4 regions of the Cytobacillus sp. Bva_UNVM-123 genome follow, and region 2 is predicted to be linked to each of the others. Evidence: predicted binding sites of a transcription regulator. Region 2 holds the regulator's gene; each other region holds the start of a gene.
The links. Region 2 encodes Rex, which represses fermentation and respiration genes when NADH is low (regulators of the CRP and FNR family bind a similar motif). Its sites were predicted from a motif close to TTGTGAAATATTTCACAA; they were not measured.
Positions count from the first base shown of each region.

Region 1 (3,184 bases), 1.6 Mb from region 2:
GGGATTTTCCAATCCCGTCCGTATAGTGGCATTCCCATCATAATTTTATTTCGCGGGATAACGGTCACAGCATAATCCAGTACCTTCTTGACTTCATTAATTGGGGCAATCGCCCATGGACTGCCGCCAGCCCATCCCCATTCATATGTCATTAAGACGACAAAGTCAACAATCTCGCCATGTGCCTGATAATCATGCGCTTCATATAATATCCCTTTTTGATCTCCAGTAATCTTTGGAGCTAAGGCTGTTGATACTAAGTAGCCTTGTGGATGCAACCTTGCGACAACACGGCGTAAAAATGTATTATAGTTCTCCCGATCTTCTGGGTATACATATTCAAAATCAATGTTTAATCCTTTATATCCTTTTGTTTTCATTGTATTTAGGATGTTTGTGATGACTGTTTCTCGTAATGAAGGACTTCGCAAAATTGTCGCGGCAAGATCCGAACTAAATTTATTACCTGAAAAATTTGTTAATACGAGTAGGGGGGCTACTCTTTCTTCCCATGCAGCAACTAATAAAGGGCTTTCTTTCATTTCAGTTAAACTGCCATCCGCTTTAATGGCATAAGTAAATGGAGAAAGAAAAGTTAAATATCGGCCGATACTCCTTGTTTCCTGAATGGCTTGTTGTCCTACACCAGTAATATAAGAATTAATTTCTTTAACAGGTCGTACTTTAATCGGAATTCTAATAACTTGACCAATTGTTAAATTATTTGGATTTATCGACTCATTTAATTGCATAAGAGCAGGAACCGTTGTTGCGAATTGGGTTGCAATTTTCCATAATGTATCACCAGCTTGAATGGTATAGAAAGAAATTGGAATTTTTAATACTTGCCCAACAAATATTGTGGATGCATTAGCCAATTGGTTTTCATCAACTAACATTTGAACGGTTACACCATATTGAAAGGCGATTTGTCCAAGTGTTTCACCTCGTTGTACGATATGAGTATATACAGGTGTAGGAATGACAAGTGCCTGCCCGACAACAAGTACATTCGGATTTGCCAATTGATTAGCTGATGCAATTTCATCAGCATTACTATTATACTGCTGCGCAATTTTCCACAATGTATCCCCTTTTTGAACAACATAAATGTTCATATTTATCACTCCAGCCCAAATAGAATTCGTCTGTAAGCAATATATGTAAAGATGAACGCTTTGTGCTTCCTAATAGAATATTGATGATTTGAATCACATCATAATAGTTACTGAAATGGTATTTTGTATATGATAAGAATTATCAATTAAAGAATGAATGATAAATGAAGGAGATTTAGCATGAGTGAGATAATAAATAATCGTGAACAACATACACTCCCAAATATAGAAAGACATAAAGCTTTACAACAAATCTTTATCGATCTACGTAATGGAAAAAATATCGAAGAAGTGAAAGCTCATTTTAAAGCCTTTATTGGAAAAGTAACAATCGATGAGATCTCTAAGCTTCAACATGATGAAATGCAAGGGATTACAAAAGCAGAGATGGTGAGTTTATACAATAAGCATACAGAATTATTTAGAGATTGTATTGAAGAAGCAAGCATACGAGAAGAAATGCCTGGCCATCCAATTCACACATTTAAATTAGAAAATGAACAACTTGATAAACTTGTTAAATTAAATTTGCAAGTACATTTGATGGCATTTGCAAAAGAGGATACAGATGAAAATATATTAAGTTTGCTCGAAGATTGTAATCTTTTACTTGATATTGATAAACATTACAGTCGGAAGGAGAATCTTGTATTCCCCTACTTGGAGAAATACGGAATATTCGGGCCGACAAATCATATGTGGCGGATTGATGACTTCATTCGTGATTCTATTAAAGATGCAAAGAAGAAATTAACGAATTATCATGGAGAGAAGGAAGAAATCATAAACATCGTCAATTTTATTAGTAAAGAAGTTGTCGATATGATCTATCGTGAAGAACATATTCTCTTTCCAATGGCTTTGAAAAACTTAACAGAAGATGAGTGGATGAAAATTGCTCACGAAAGTGATGAAATCGGATTTTGTTTAATAAACTCTGTAGCGGAATGGAAGCCAGAAAGAAAGACATTAAGTGAAAAGGCCATAAGCGAAGGTTATATTAAAATGGAGACAGGAATTCTTTCGTTAAAACAACTAGAATTATTATTAAACCATTTACCTGTTGATATAACCTTCATTGATCAAGATGATGTCGTCCGCTATTTTTCACATGGAAAAGAAAGAATTTTCGCTAGAACAAAAGCTGTGATTGGACGCACTGTTCAAAATTGTCATCCGCCAAGAAGTGTCCATGTGGTTGAGGAGTTATTGGCAGATTTTAAATCGGGGAAAAAGGACAGTGAAGATTTTTGGATTAAATTTCGTGATAAATATGTATACATTCGCTATTTTGCTGTCAGAGATGAGAATAAAGATTATATCGGAACATTAGAATTTACCCAAAACATCGATCCGATTCAAGCGATTAGTGGAGAAAAAAGAATCTTAGAATAAGCTTCAACATCTGGATAAACGCGGTAATATCGCTTTTAGCTTTTTTACATTTTCATATACTTTTAATATGAATAAGCATGATAATGAGGAGATTGTCCATATTTACAGAATACTTTATTTATAAACAAGCAATTTTATGATATTTAGTCATACATATATGACTAGAGGTTTACAATAAACCATAACATGCCACTCACTTATTTACATGTCAAAATACAGTCCTCTTTCGTTCATCATATGATTTTGCCAAAGTAGAAGGGGTGAAACATCATGTCATATGCATATACAGCAAGTTTTTGCTTTCTACTTCTCCTAATGTCGATTACGATTTTTGCACCGTTAGTAATGATTCAAATAAAAGGCTCCATCAATATGAATAAAATTGAAACCATGCTTCATACTTTATCTTTATGGGAATCCTTACTTATCTTTACTTTTATAATCTTTATTTCTATGTTCATCTATCAGAAAGTGTCTAAGCAAAAAATAACAAAAAATGATCTTAGCCATTCACATGTTACGAATAAATCCAAACCTATTGAAAATTCAAAAAGAAGAATTGTAACTGGAAATGCACAGCATATTGGTTGGCGATTAGAACAACAAGATACTGTTGGATTCTCTAACCTACATGATGAAGCTTTCATTTATCAATTCGGGGCATTAGCAGT
Region 1 is NZ_CM177772.1:2,438,440-2,441,623, forward strand. Features, by position in the region: gene KDN24_RS12120 (glycoside hydrolase family 18 protein) at 1-1,118, opposite strand, end outside; gene KDN24_RS12125 (DUF438 domain-containing protein) at 1,299-2,513, shown strand; gene KDN24_RS12130 (PP2C family protein-serine/threonine phosphatase) at 2,784-3,184, shown strand, end outside.
Region 1: KDN24_RS12125 (DUF438 domain-containing protein) is a predicted target of Rex. The motif match lies at 1,205-1,222, and genes of this name have one in related genera.

Region 2 (3,184 bases):
TTCTGCTTTGAGCCCTTTTCGTCGTTGAGGCACGAACTAAATTTCGTTGAATAAAATCTTCAAGCTTAGCTACTTCTTGTTGTTGCTTTTCATAAAGCTTCATATCGCGCTCATAGTTTGCTGCCTTCAGTTCGAGATAAGCACTATAATTTCCGATATATTTCTTTATTTGTTTTCTTGATAATTCATAAACTTGCAAGACGACCTTATCTAAAAAGTATCGATCATGGGATACGATTAAAATAGCACCGTCATATCCTTGTAAATATTGTTCTAGCCACGATAAAGTATCAATATCAAGATGGTTTGTCGGCTCATCCAATATTAAAATATCAGGTTTTGTCAGTAGTAGCTTACCGAGAGCAAGCCTTGTTTTCTGCCCACCGCTCAATGCTGCTATTTTTGTATCATAGCTAAAGGATTGAAAGTTTAAACCATGGAGAACAGAGCGAATATCTGATTCGTATTGATAGCCCCCTTGTTCTTTAAATTGAAGCTGTCGGGTGTCATATTCAGATAAAATTCGCTCATATTCTTTATGATTGGCAATTAAATCAGGATCTGCCATCTTTTCTTCAAGCTTACGCAGTTCTTTTTCCTGCTTTTTTAAATGAGCGAAAACGGTTAACATTTCATCCCAAATAGAGCGATCTGATTCTAATCCTGTATGTTGAGCGAGATACCCAATTTCTACTTCTTTTGGCTTGATAATTTCACCCGCATCATAAGAAACTTGTCCAGCAATTATTTTTAATAGGGTAGACTTACCGGCTCCATTACGGCCGACAAGAGCAATTCGGTCTCGATTTTGTACTTCTAGCTTAATATTCGTTAAAATAGAATCGGCGCCGAAGTTTTTTTCTAGCTGATTTATTTGTAATAAAATCATTTCTTTCACCTCTATACTCTAGAGATAGTGTAACCTATTCATATATGTAGGGCAATAAAGGGATGCCTGCGGGTAAAAAAAAAGATATGTGAAGAAACATACATAGCTTTCACAATTGGATAAAAATAGTGTATGATTTTAAAGAGAGGGGTTTTTATATGGCGGATTTTACACATTTTAATCAAGAGGGTAGAGCTAAAATGGTAGATGTCAGTGCTAAGCCTGAAACATTCCGAACCGCAATAGCTTATTCTAGTATTACTGTAAATAAAGAGATCTATGAAAAAATTACATCAAACAAAATGAAAAAAGGCGACGTTCTTGCGGTTGCTCAAGTAGCTGGTGTCATGGCTTGCAAGAAGACATGGGAGCTAATTCCAATGTGTCACCCAATCCCATTAACAGGTGTGGATATCTCCTTCTCATGGGAGCCACGTGAAGAAGAGTATAAATTGATAATTATGGCATCCGTGAAAACAAAAGGAAATACTGGTGTGGAAATGGAAGCGCTAACAGCGGCTTCTGTATGTGCTCTAACAGTTTATGATATGTGTAAAGCTGTTGATAAAGGGATGATTATTGGTAAAACCTATTTAGTAGAAAAAACTGGCGGCAAGAATGGTGATTTTAAAAGAGAAATTCTTTAATAAAATCAGTGAGAGAGGTTTATTTTGTGCTCAAGAAAATAAAACTCTCTCTCAAAACGATTGAAGAATTTAGCTTGTATGTAATTGAAGGTGAAGATCTGACGGAATTATGCCAAGGCAAACTTATTTTTCAACGCTGCATTTGGGAGAGGGGAAAATGGAATGGCAAACGAGACAATTAAGATTCCACAAGCGACAGCAAAAAGACTTCCACTATATTATCGTTTCATCAAAAATTTGCATGCATCAGGCAAGACTAGAGTTTCATCTGCGGAGCTAAGTGATGCAGTGAAAGTTGATTCAGCAACGATTCGAAGAGACTTTTCATATTTTGGTGCACTAGGGAAAAAAGGCTATGGCTATAATGTCAATTATTTGCTATCGTTTTTCCGAAAAACATTAGCACAGGATGAACTTACGAAAGTGGCACTTATTGGGGTAGGTAATTTAGGAACAGCCTTTCTAAATTATAATTTTCTTAAAAACAATAATACAAAAATTGAAGTAGCATTTGATGTATCTCCTACTAAAGTTGGTACAACGATCGGGGATGTACCAATCTATCATATGGATGCGCTAGAAAAGATTATCGCTGAGCATCAAATAGAAGTAGCGATTTTAACAGTACCAGCTCTAGCTGCCCAACCGATTGTTGACCGAATCGTGCAGAGTACGATTAATGGCATTTTGAATTTTACACCTGCACGTCTCTCTGTACCACCTACAATTAGAATTCATCACATTGACCTTGCTATTGAACTTCAATCACTTATCTATTTTTTAAAGCACTATCCTTCAGAAAAAGAGAATTAAAAAGCGCAAATTTCATGATAAAGGTAGTAAATGGTAAATGATTTTCCCATATAAAAGAAGAGGCTGGGACATAACTAAATTTCCACTTTGTAAAACCGAATGATATTTTAAGGAACAACGTACCAAAAAAGTAAAAACCGAACTATTACGAAGTACTTAATTGTCTTTTCGTAAAATAGTTCGGTTTTTTTATAGGCTAAAATATTTTTGTCCCAGCCTCTTCATTTTTTTTGTTGATCATGTTTCATTCTAAAATGCAAAGCGATCAAGCGCAAACCTGAACCGATATCAAAAGTTGCCAGGATAATAAGAAAATAAGTAAAAATCCCCCACCCTTGCTCTCTCTCTATGTATTGAATAGCAATATAAGTGAAGAGGATGCCGAGTATAATATAAAAAATACCTGAAACTAATGGTGACCTTCTCATAAAAATCCTCCAATAAAGGCTTGAAATTGTTCCATTTTCTTTAACCAGTTTTCAATTTTATCTTGATTAAACTGAATCAAGACGACGAGCGTATTCATTGCTGTATGGGCAAAGATTGGCACGATAATCCGCTTTGTTCTCACATAAAGGAAAGCAAACGTAAAGCCCATCGCAGTGTATAGAAGAATATGTTTGAAATCAGTGTGGGCAATAGCAAAAATAATCGAGCTAATAAGTCCTGCAAAAAAGAAATTTAGTCGTTTATATAATGTACCAAAGATAATTTTTCGGAAAACAATTTCCTCTAGAATTGGCCCGATGATCGAGCTGACTAGAATGACAATGGGAGAAGCTTCAATAAGTCTTAAAATGTCTTGCGTGTTTTCAGAACCCATTTCAATCCCAAG
Region 2 is NZ_CM177772.1:843,435-846,618, forward strand. Features, by position in the region: gene KDN24_RS04185 (ABC-F family ATP-binding cassette domain-containing protein) at 1-889, opposite strand, end outside; gene moaC (cyclic pyranopterin monophosphate synthase MoaC) at 1,048-1,536, shown strand; gene KDN24_RS04195 (redox-sensing transcriptional repressor Rex) at 1,699-2,349, shown strand; gene KDN24_RS04200 (YdiK family protein) at 2,571-2,777, opposite strand; gene KDN24_RS04205 (CPBP family intramembrane glutamic endopeptidase) at 2,774-3,184, opposite strand, start outside.

Region 3 (3,184 bases), 2.1 Mb from region 2:
GGCAGCCCGAAGTAAAATGGAACTGGTAAGTGTCCCCATGATGCATCACTAACAGCACTAAAATCCACTTTCCCCATAAAATAAGCAACAATCGTTCCAGCAATTAACCCAATTAAAATGGAGATCGAGCGAATAAATCCTTTTGAAAAGCGAAATAATAGGATGATAAATAATAAAGTTCCAAATGCAAGTGCAATATTTGACAATGAACCAAAATCTGCGCTGTCTTGCCCCCCTGCCATATTAGTCATTGCTACAGGCACGAGCGTAATTCCAATGATCGTTACAACAGATCCCGTAACGACTGGAGGGAAGAATCTTACAAGCTTCCCAAAATATTTAGCAATGATTACGACAAATATACCTGAAACAAGGATCGCCCCATAAATAGAGGAGATTCCATATTGATTACCGATTGCGATAATCGGACCGACAGCGGTAAAAGTACAACCTAGCACAATCGGCAATCCAATCCCGAAAAATTTATTTCGCCAAACTTGAAGAATGGTTGCTAAACCACTAGTCATAATATCAATTGACACTAAATATGTTAGCTGCTCTTTTGTTAATCCGAGGGAGCCGCCAATAATAAGCGGCACAATAACAGCTCCAGCGTACATCGCTAATACGTGTTGAATCCCTAACGAGGCAATTTTAAAGGAATTTTGTTTCATCGTATTGGCTCCTCCGTTTTATCCTGAATGAAAGCGACCTCTCCATTACTTAAAGAAGCAATTCTTGCTAGTGACTTCACTCTAAACCCTTTTTCTCGAAGCTCTTCTCCCCCACTTTGGAAACTTTTTTCAATTACAATCCCGATACCAGCCACCTCAGCATTTGCTTGTCTTGCGATTTCTACTAATCCTAAAGCAGCTTGTCCATTCGCAAGAAAGTCATCAATAATTAACACACGATCATGTTCGTTAATAAATTTTTTTGAAACAGATATTTCATTTGCTTCTTGCTTTGTAAATGAATAAACGGTCGATGTATAAAGTTCATTTATTAAGGTTAAAGATTTTCTTTTTCTAGCAAAAATAACGGGAACATTTAATTTTAATCCTGCCATTACAGAAGGAGCGATACCTGATGATTCAATTGTCAATATTTTTGTAATTCCATCTTTTTCAAAAAGCTGTGCAAATTCTTGTCCGATCGCTAACATTAAATGTGGGTCAATTTGATGATTCAAAAATGAATCTACTTTTAATACTGAATCTGAAAGAATGATACCTTCTTTTTTAATTGTGTTCAAAAGCAATTCCATGCTTTTCCTCCCCTAGTTGTTATTTTTTTAAAAACAAAAAGCCTAAAGACAATTGCATTCACGCCATAATAGAGTGAATCAATGACCTTTAGGCTTTAATAAATAAAGACGACGGTATATAGAGAGGCTACTCACCTCTCTATTCATTGTTCACACATAGTCAGGTCATTTACGGCAACCCGGTAGAAACTTGCAGGCCATATCCCTGCGATTATATGAGTGAAAGCTTATTTAATTTAACAATAAAGGTATTATACCACCCCTTTTTAAGAAATCAACTATATTTTATTTTATGAATTATCAAAATCCACACCACATTCTTTGTCAAGTTTTAATTTAAACTTCACATTTTATTCACAATTACATAGTTGTTTTTGTGACATACATCACTGAAACATCAATTTTCCACTGTTATTATAGTGTTAACATACATTATGAATAATTTGTGAACTCAAAAAAACAATCTAGATTCTTCTAGATAGTCTTGTATTATGAAATTGTAATCATTTACTTTTTCCAATTATTCGAAGGGAGGGAAAGAAAATGGCAAATCCAGAACTCAATCGAAAAACTGAAACAGAAATTGAAGACCAATCATCTTTAAAGGGGACGTTAGCTTCCGTACTTATACTAGGAGTCATCCTAATTGTAACGTGGGCTGGGGTATATTCACTATTTTTAGATCGTTCTTAAAATTGAAAGGGGAAAAAAGCCATGCATATGCATAAGTTTGAGAAAATTTGGCTTATTTTTGGTATAGGATCGCTCTTAGTATTCCTTACAGTTATCGGTGTTAGCGCTTTCTATCTTGGAAACCAGCCACCAAGCTGTTTAGCAACAATCGATCCTGAAAAGGTTGATACACAAGAACCATTTAATGAGCCAGGACTTAAAAAAGTAGAGGGTAAGGAATGGGATTATGAATTAGTTTTCGTTGCTTCTGCTTTCCATTATGAGCCTGGTGAAGTTCAAGTACCTCTTGGTGCAAAAGTAAAAGTTATTGCTACGACAAAAGATGTCATTCATGGATTTGAAGTAGCTGGAACAAACGTTAACATGATGTTGGAGCCTGGCTACATAAGTGAACTTATTTATACGTTTAATAAACCAGGTGAATTTTTAGTTCTTTGTAATGAATACTGTGGTGTCGGGCATCACATGATGACGTCGAAAATCGAGGTGGTTGAATAATGTTAAACGAAAAATTTAAAGTTGACCCTCGTGATGCAAAACTATCGATGGCACACCTCCATGTTGCTTTCGTTGCTCTAGCAATCGGCGGACTTGCAGGATTATTACAAGTTTTGGTGCGCTCAGGAAAGTTTACTCTGCCTTTTGGCATTGGATATTATCAAGTTTTAACTGTTCATGGTGTTGTTTTAGGACTCGTACTTACAACTTTCTTTATTATTGGATTTATGATGGCTTCCGTTAGTAAAACTTCTGGTACCTTTACAAATCGCCAACGTTCTATAGGTTGGGTCGGTTTTTGGCTAAAATTAGTTGGTACTGCAATGGCAGCAACTATGGTTCTATTAAATGAGGCTACTGTTCTATTTACATTCTATGTACCTCTTAAAGCACATTATTTATTTTATATCGGATTGACACTTGTCGTTGTTGGGACATGGCTTGACAGTGCAACCATTTATATGAAATATAGCCAATGGAAAAAAGCCAATCGTGGACAACCAAGTCCATTGCTTACTTTTATGTCAGTCATCACATTAATTATGTGGAATGTAGCAACAATTGGCGTAGCAACAACTATGTTATTCCAAATTATTCCTTGGTCTTTAGGATTAGTAGATACAATCAACGTTGGTGTCAGCCGTACACTATTCTGGTATTTCGGTCACCCACTTGTTTATTTCTGGTTATTGCCTGCCTATATGGCATGGTATGTAATCGTTCCAA
Region 3 is NZ_CM177772.1:2,917,625-2,920,808, forward strand. Features, by position in the region: gene KDN24_RS14580 (nucleobase:cation symporter-2 family protein) at 1-674, opposite strand, end outside; gene KDN24_RS14585 (xanthine phosphoribosyltransferase) at 671-1,267, opposite strand; purine riboswitch at 1,405-1,506, opposite strand; gene KDN24_RS14590 (cytochrome c oxidase subunit 2A) at 1,811-1,960, shown strand; gene KDN24_RS14595 (cytochrome c oxidase subunit II) at 1,982-2,458, shown strand; gene KDN24_RS14600 (b(o/a)3-type cytochrome-c oxidase subunit 1) at 2,458-3,184, shown strand, end outside.
Region 3: KDN24_RS14590 (cytochrome c oxidase subunit 2A) is a predicted target of Rex. The motif match lies at 1,642-1,659, and genes of this name have one in related genera.

Region 4 (3,184 bases), 190 kb from region 2:
TCATTATTGGATGGATAGTCTTTCGTAAGTTCAATTAAATCAGCGGCAGCAAGTGTTGTTGCGGGCATTTTAACATCTGTTTTTTTACTATTCTCCGCTGTATTCATCCCCTCATATAAAAATGCAATGCCAGCTACAAGTATGACACCAAGTACAATTAATAGTTTTTTCATGTTTGTCCCTCCTTGCTAAATCAAATTTGCCGCTTCCATAGCTGAAGCCCCTTCACCAGCGATTATTCCAAATACACCACAATCAAGTGTAGAAGCTCCCTCTAATATTTGTGCACCATGAATGCCACCTGTTACTTCTCCAGCTGCAAATAATCCACTAAACGGAGTTTCATCAGCCATTCTCAAAACTCTAGCTTTTTTATCAATTCTAAGACCACCTGTTGTATAATTAAGCTCTGGGTCTACTTTTATTGCATAAAATGGTGCTTTTTTTATCGCAGCTCCGTTCAGCTGATCAAGCATTTTCATAAACTGTTCATCTTTCTTCGCTTCAATTGCCTGATGATAATCGGTAATTGTTTTTGTCAGTGCTGCAAATGGAATCCCATATTCATTACTTAACTGTTCGAGCGAATCAAATTTCATAAGTATTCCAGCTTGCAATGCTGCGTCTCTTCTTTGCTTATCAGATACTTGCTCGAAGCCTATTTGATCGAATATACATATTGGCTGTTTCCCCCCATTTTTGTTTTTTGATTTATAGGCAATGCGACCAAACTTATTTGGATTTCCCTCATCCGCTAACCTTTCACCATCAGCATCAACCATTAAGCTAAAATAAAAATCACGTTCATAAAGCGGATAGGCGAAATGATAAAGTGAAGTATTTACAGGATGAGCACCTTTTAAAATCATTGATTTTAACAATCCTGCCGTTGAGCCAGGATGGGCACTAGTAGACATTTCCGATAATCCACCAAAATATTTTGCTTCTCCTGAAATAAATTCTTTATCAAAAGCAAATCCTCCGTTTGCGAGAATCACGCCTTTTTTTGCTCCATACACTTTTTCAATCCCCGTTTTATTTACGAAGTCATCATTTTGCTCATTTGAACAAACATATTGTTCTCGAACCTTTACGCCAACAGCGCGTCCATTGCTATCTAGTAATACTTCATCAACTTTGACCTGCTTGCGAATGCTGCACTTTCCATTTAAATAGGCATGCATTTTTTCAATCACTTTTTTCCCGCCGCCACTCACCCATAATGTTCTAGATACAGAGTGTCCTCTTAGCTCTTTCAGTAAATCAAATTTCAATCCTAATTTTTCTAATAAATGATAAAACTGAATACTGTTCTTTGCCATTTCCGTCACTAATACAGGATTGCCGTAGTTCTCTCCAACTTTTTGCACATCCTTAACGAGTATTTCATGGCTGTCTTTTATACCCTTTTGTTTTTGTTCTTTACTTTCAGGGCAAGCAAAATGAAATTCCTGCAGCATCGTGCTGCCACCTAAAAAATCCATTTTCTCTACCATTACAACTTTATTTCCTTTTTCAGCTGCTGTAATGGCTGCCACTGTTCCAGACAATCCGCTCCCCACAACGATGACATCAAATATTTCGTCATATTGAAAACGACTTGAAGATTGAACAGATTTATTTTTTACCTTGCCAAATACCTTTACAGGTATAAGTCCTCCAGCCGCTAATGCAACACAAACAGCAGCTCCCTTCTTTAATAATTCAAGACGAGTCGTTTTTTCCTCCATTTTTTCCTCCATTTTTTCGACACTCCTATTTGTGAATTTTTTCACAATTTACTATATGTATGTATCATAATCAATTCCTACTTACATCCTCATAACAGCACCTGAAAAAGAACTTACAAAAACATTACAGTCAAAAAGCTGTCACAATCCGAAAAGCTCAAGCGCCTTGTTCAGCGACGTACGAACTGGACTGACCCCAACGAGATAAAGGAAAACTGAAATGCTGAGAGTGCCTGCTTATCGGCGACAAGCACAAGACGATCATCACGGAAAGGCGTTCTTTGCCTATCTGTGAGAATTTGGCTTGTGAACTCGAGCCGATGGTACTCGAAGCTAGACAACACGACGAGTGACAGGATTCGCAGGCTAATTACACCACGTCCTGTGACAACGCCTGCGCTAGCACATCCTGTGCTTCGCGATGTTGATTTATCGTAGGAGGGGAAGGGAAGTTCGCTAGGCGCTGGAGCTGGACATTTCTCTAACTTCAAAAAAATGTACTCTCTCATCCATAAAAAAAGCACCTCCTTTTGGAGACGCCTCTTCATTTCTATTCAACCATATATCCAACTCCTGGATAAGTAACAATGTATTCTATCTTATTGTCGCCATTTGGTTTTCTTAGTTTTTGCCTAAGTCTTGCAATTGTAACCCGTAAATAGTCGATATCATTTCGATATTCTGGACCCCATATTTGTGTTAGCAATTCTTCATGGGTAATGACCTTCCCTTGATTGCTGCATAAATAGGCAAAGAGCTTATATTCTGTATTAGAAACATCCGTTTCTTTCTCTTCAACAAAAACTCTTCGCTTTTGAAAGTCAATTTCTAAGTTTTTTATTATTTTTGAAGTAGCAATAATTGTATGCTGAAGCTGATTCCCTGTCCTTCTTAACACAGCACGTATGCGAGCATAAAGCTCTTCTAACGTAAACGGTTTCGTCATATAATCATCCGACCCTAGATCCAAGGCTGTTACTTTATCAGAAGCATCATGGCAAGCAGATAGCATAATGACGGGAGCGTTCGTAAAAGACCGTAAAGTTTCAAGTACTTCAAATCCATCAATTTCAGGCATTAATATATCAAGAAGGATTAAATCAGGCATGATGCGATCATACTCTCCGAGCATTTCGTACCCATTCGCATAAGTGAATACATCATATTTTTGTGCCCGTAAATTTGCTGAAACAAATCTTAAAATTTTCGGCTCATCATCCACTACAATTATTTTTTGTTTCATAATCCCTTTTCCTCCTCACCTTTTGGAATAACGATCGTAAACGTACTGCCTTTATTGATTTCACTTACCACTTTGATTTTCCAGCCATGGGCTTCGATAATCCCTTTACATATTGCTAAACCAAGGCCCGTCCCACCTGTTTTTCTCGTCCGTGAAGCATCAACATGGTAAAACTTATCAAATATTTTCGGAAGATGTTCTTCAGCCATTC
Region 4 is NZ_CM177772.1:649,582-652,765, reverse strand. Features, by position in the region: gene KDN24_RS03230 (cytochrome c3 family protein) at 1-173, opposite strand, end outside; gene KDN24_RS03225 (flavocytochrome c) at 189-1,742, opposite strand; gene KDN24_RS03220 (response regulator transcription factor) at 2,281-2,973, opposite strand; gene KDN24_RS03215 (sensor histidine kinase) at 2,970-3,184, opposite strand, start outside.
Region 4: KDN24_RS03225 (flavocytochrome c) is a predicted target of Rex. The motif match lies at 1,760-1,777, and genes of this name have one in related genera.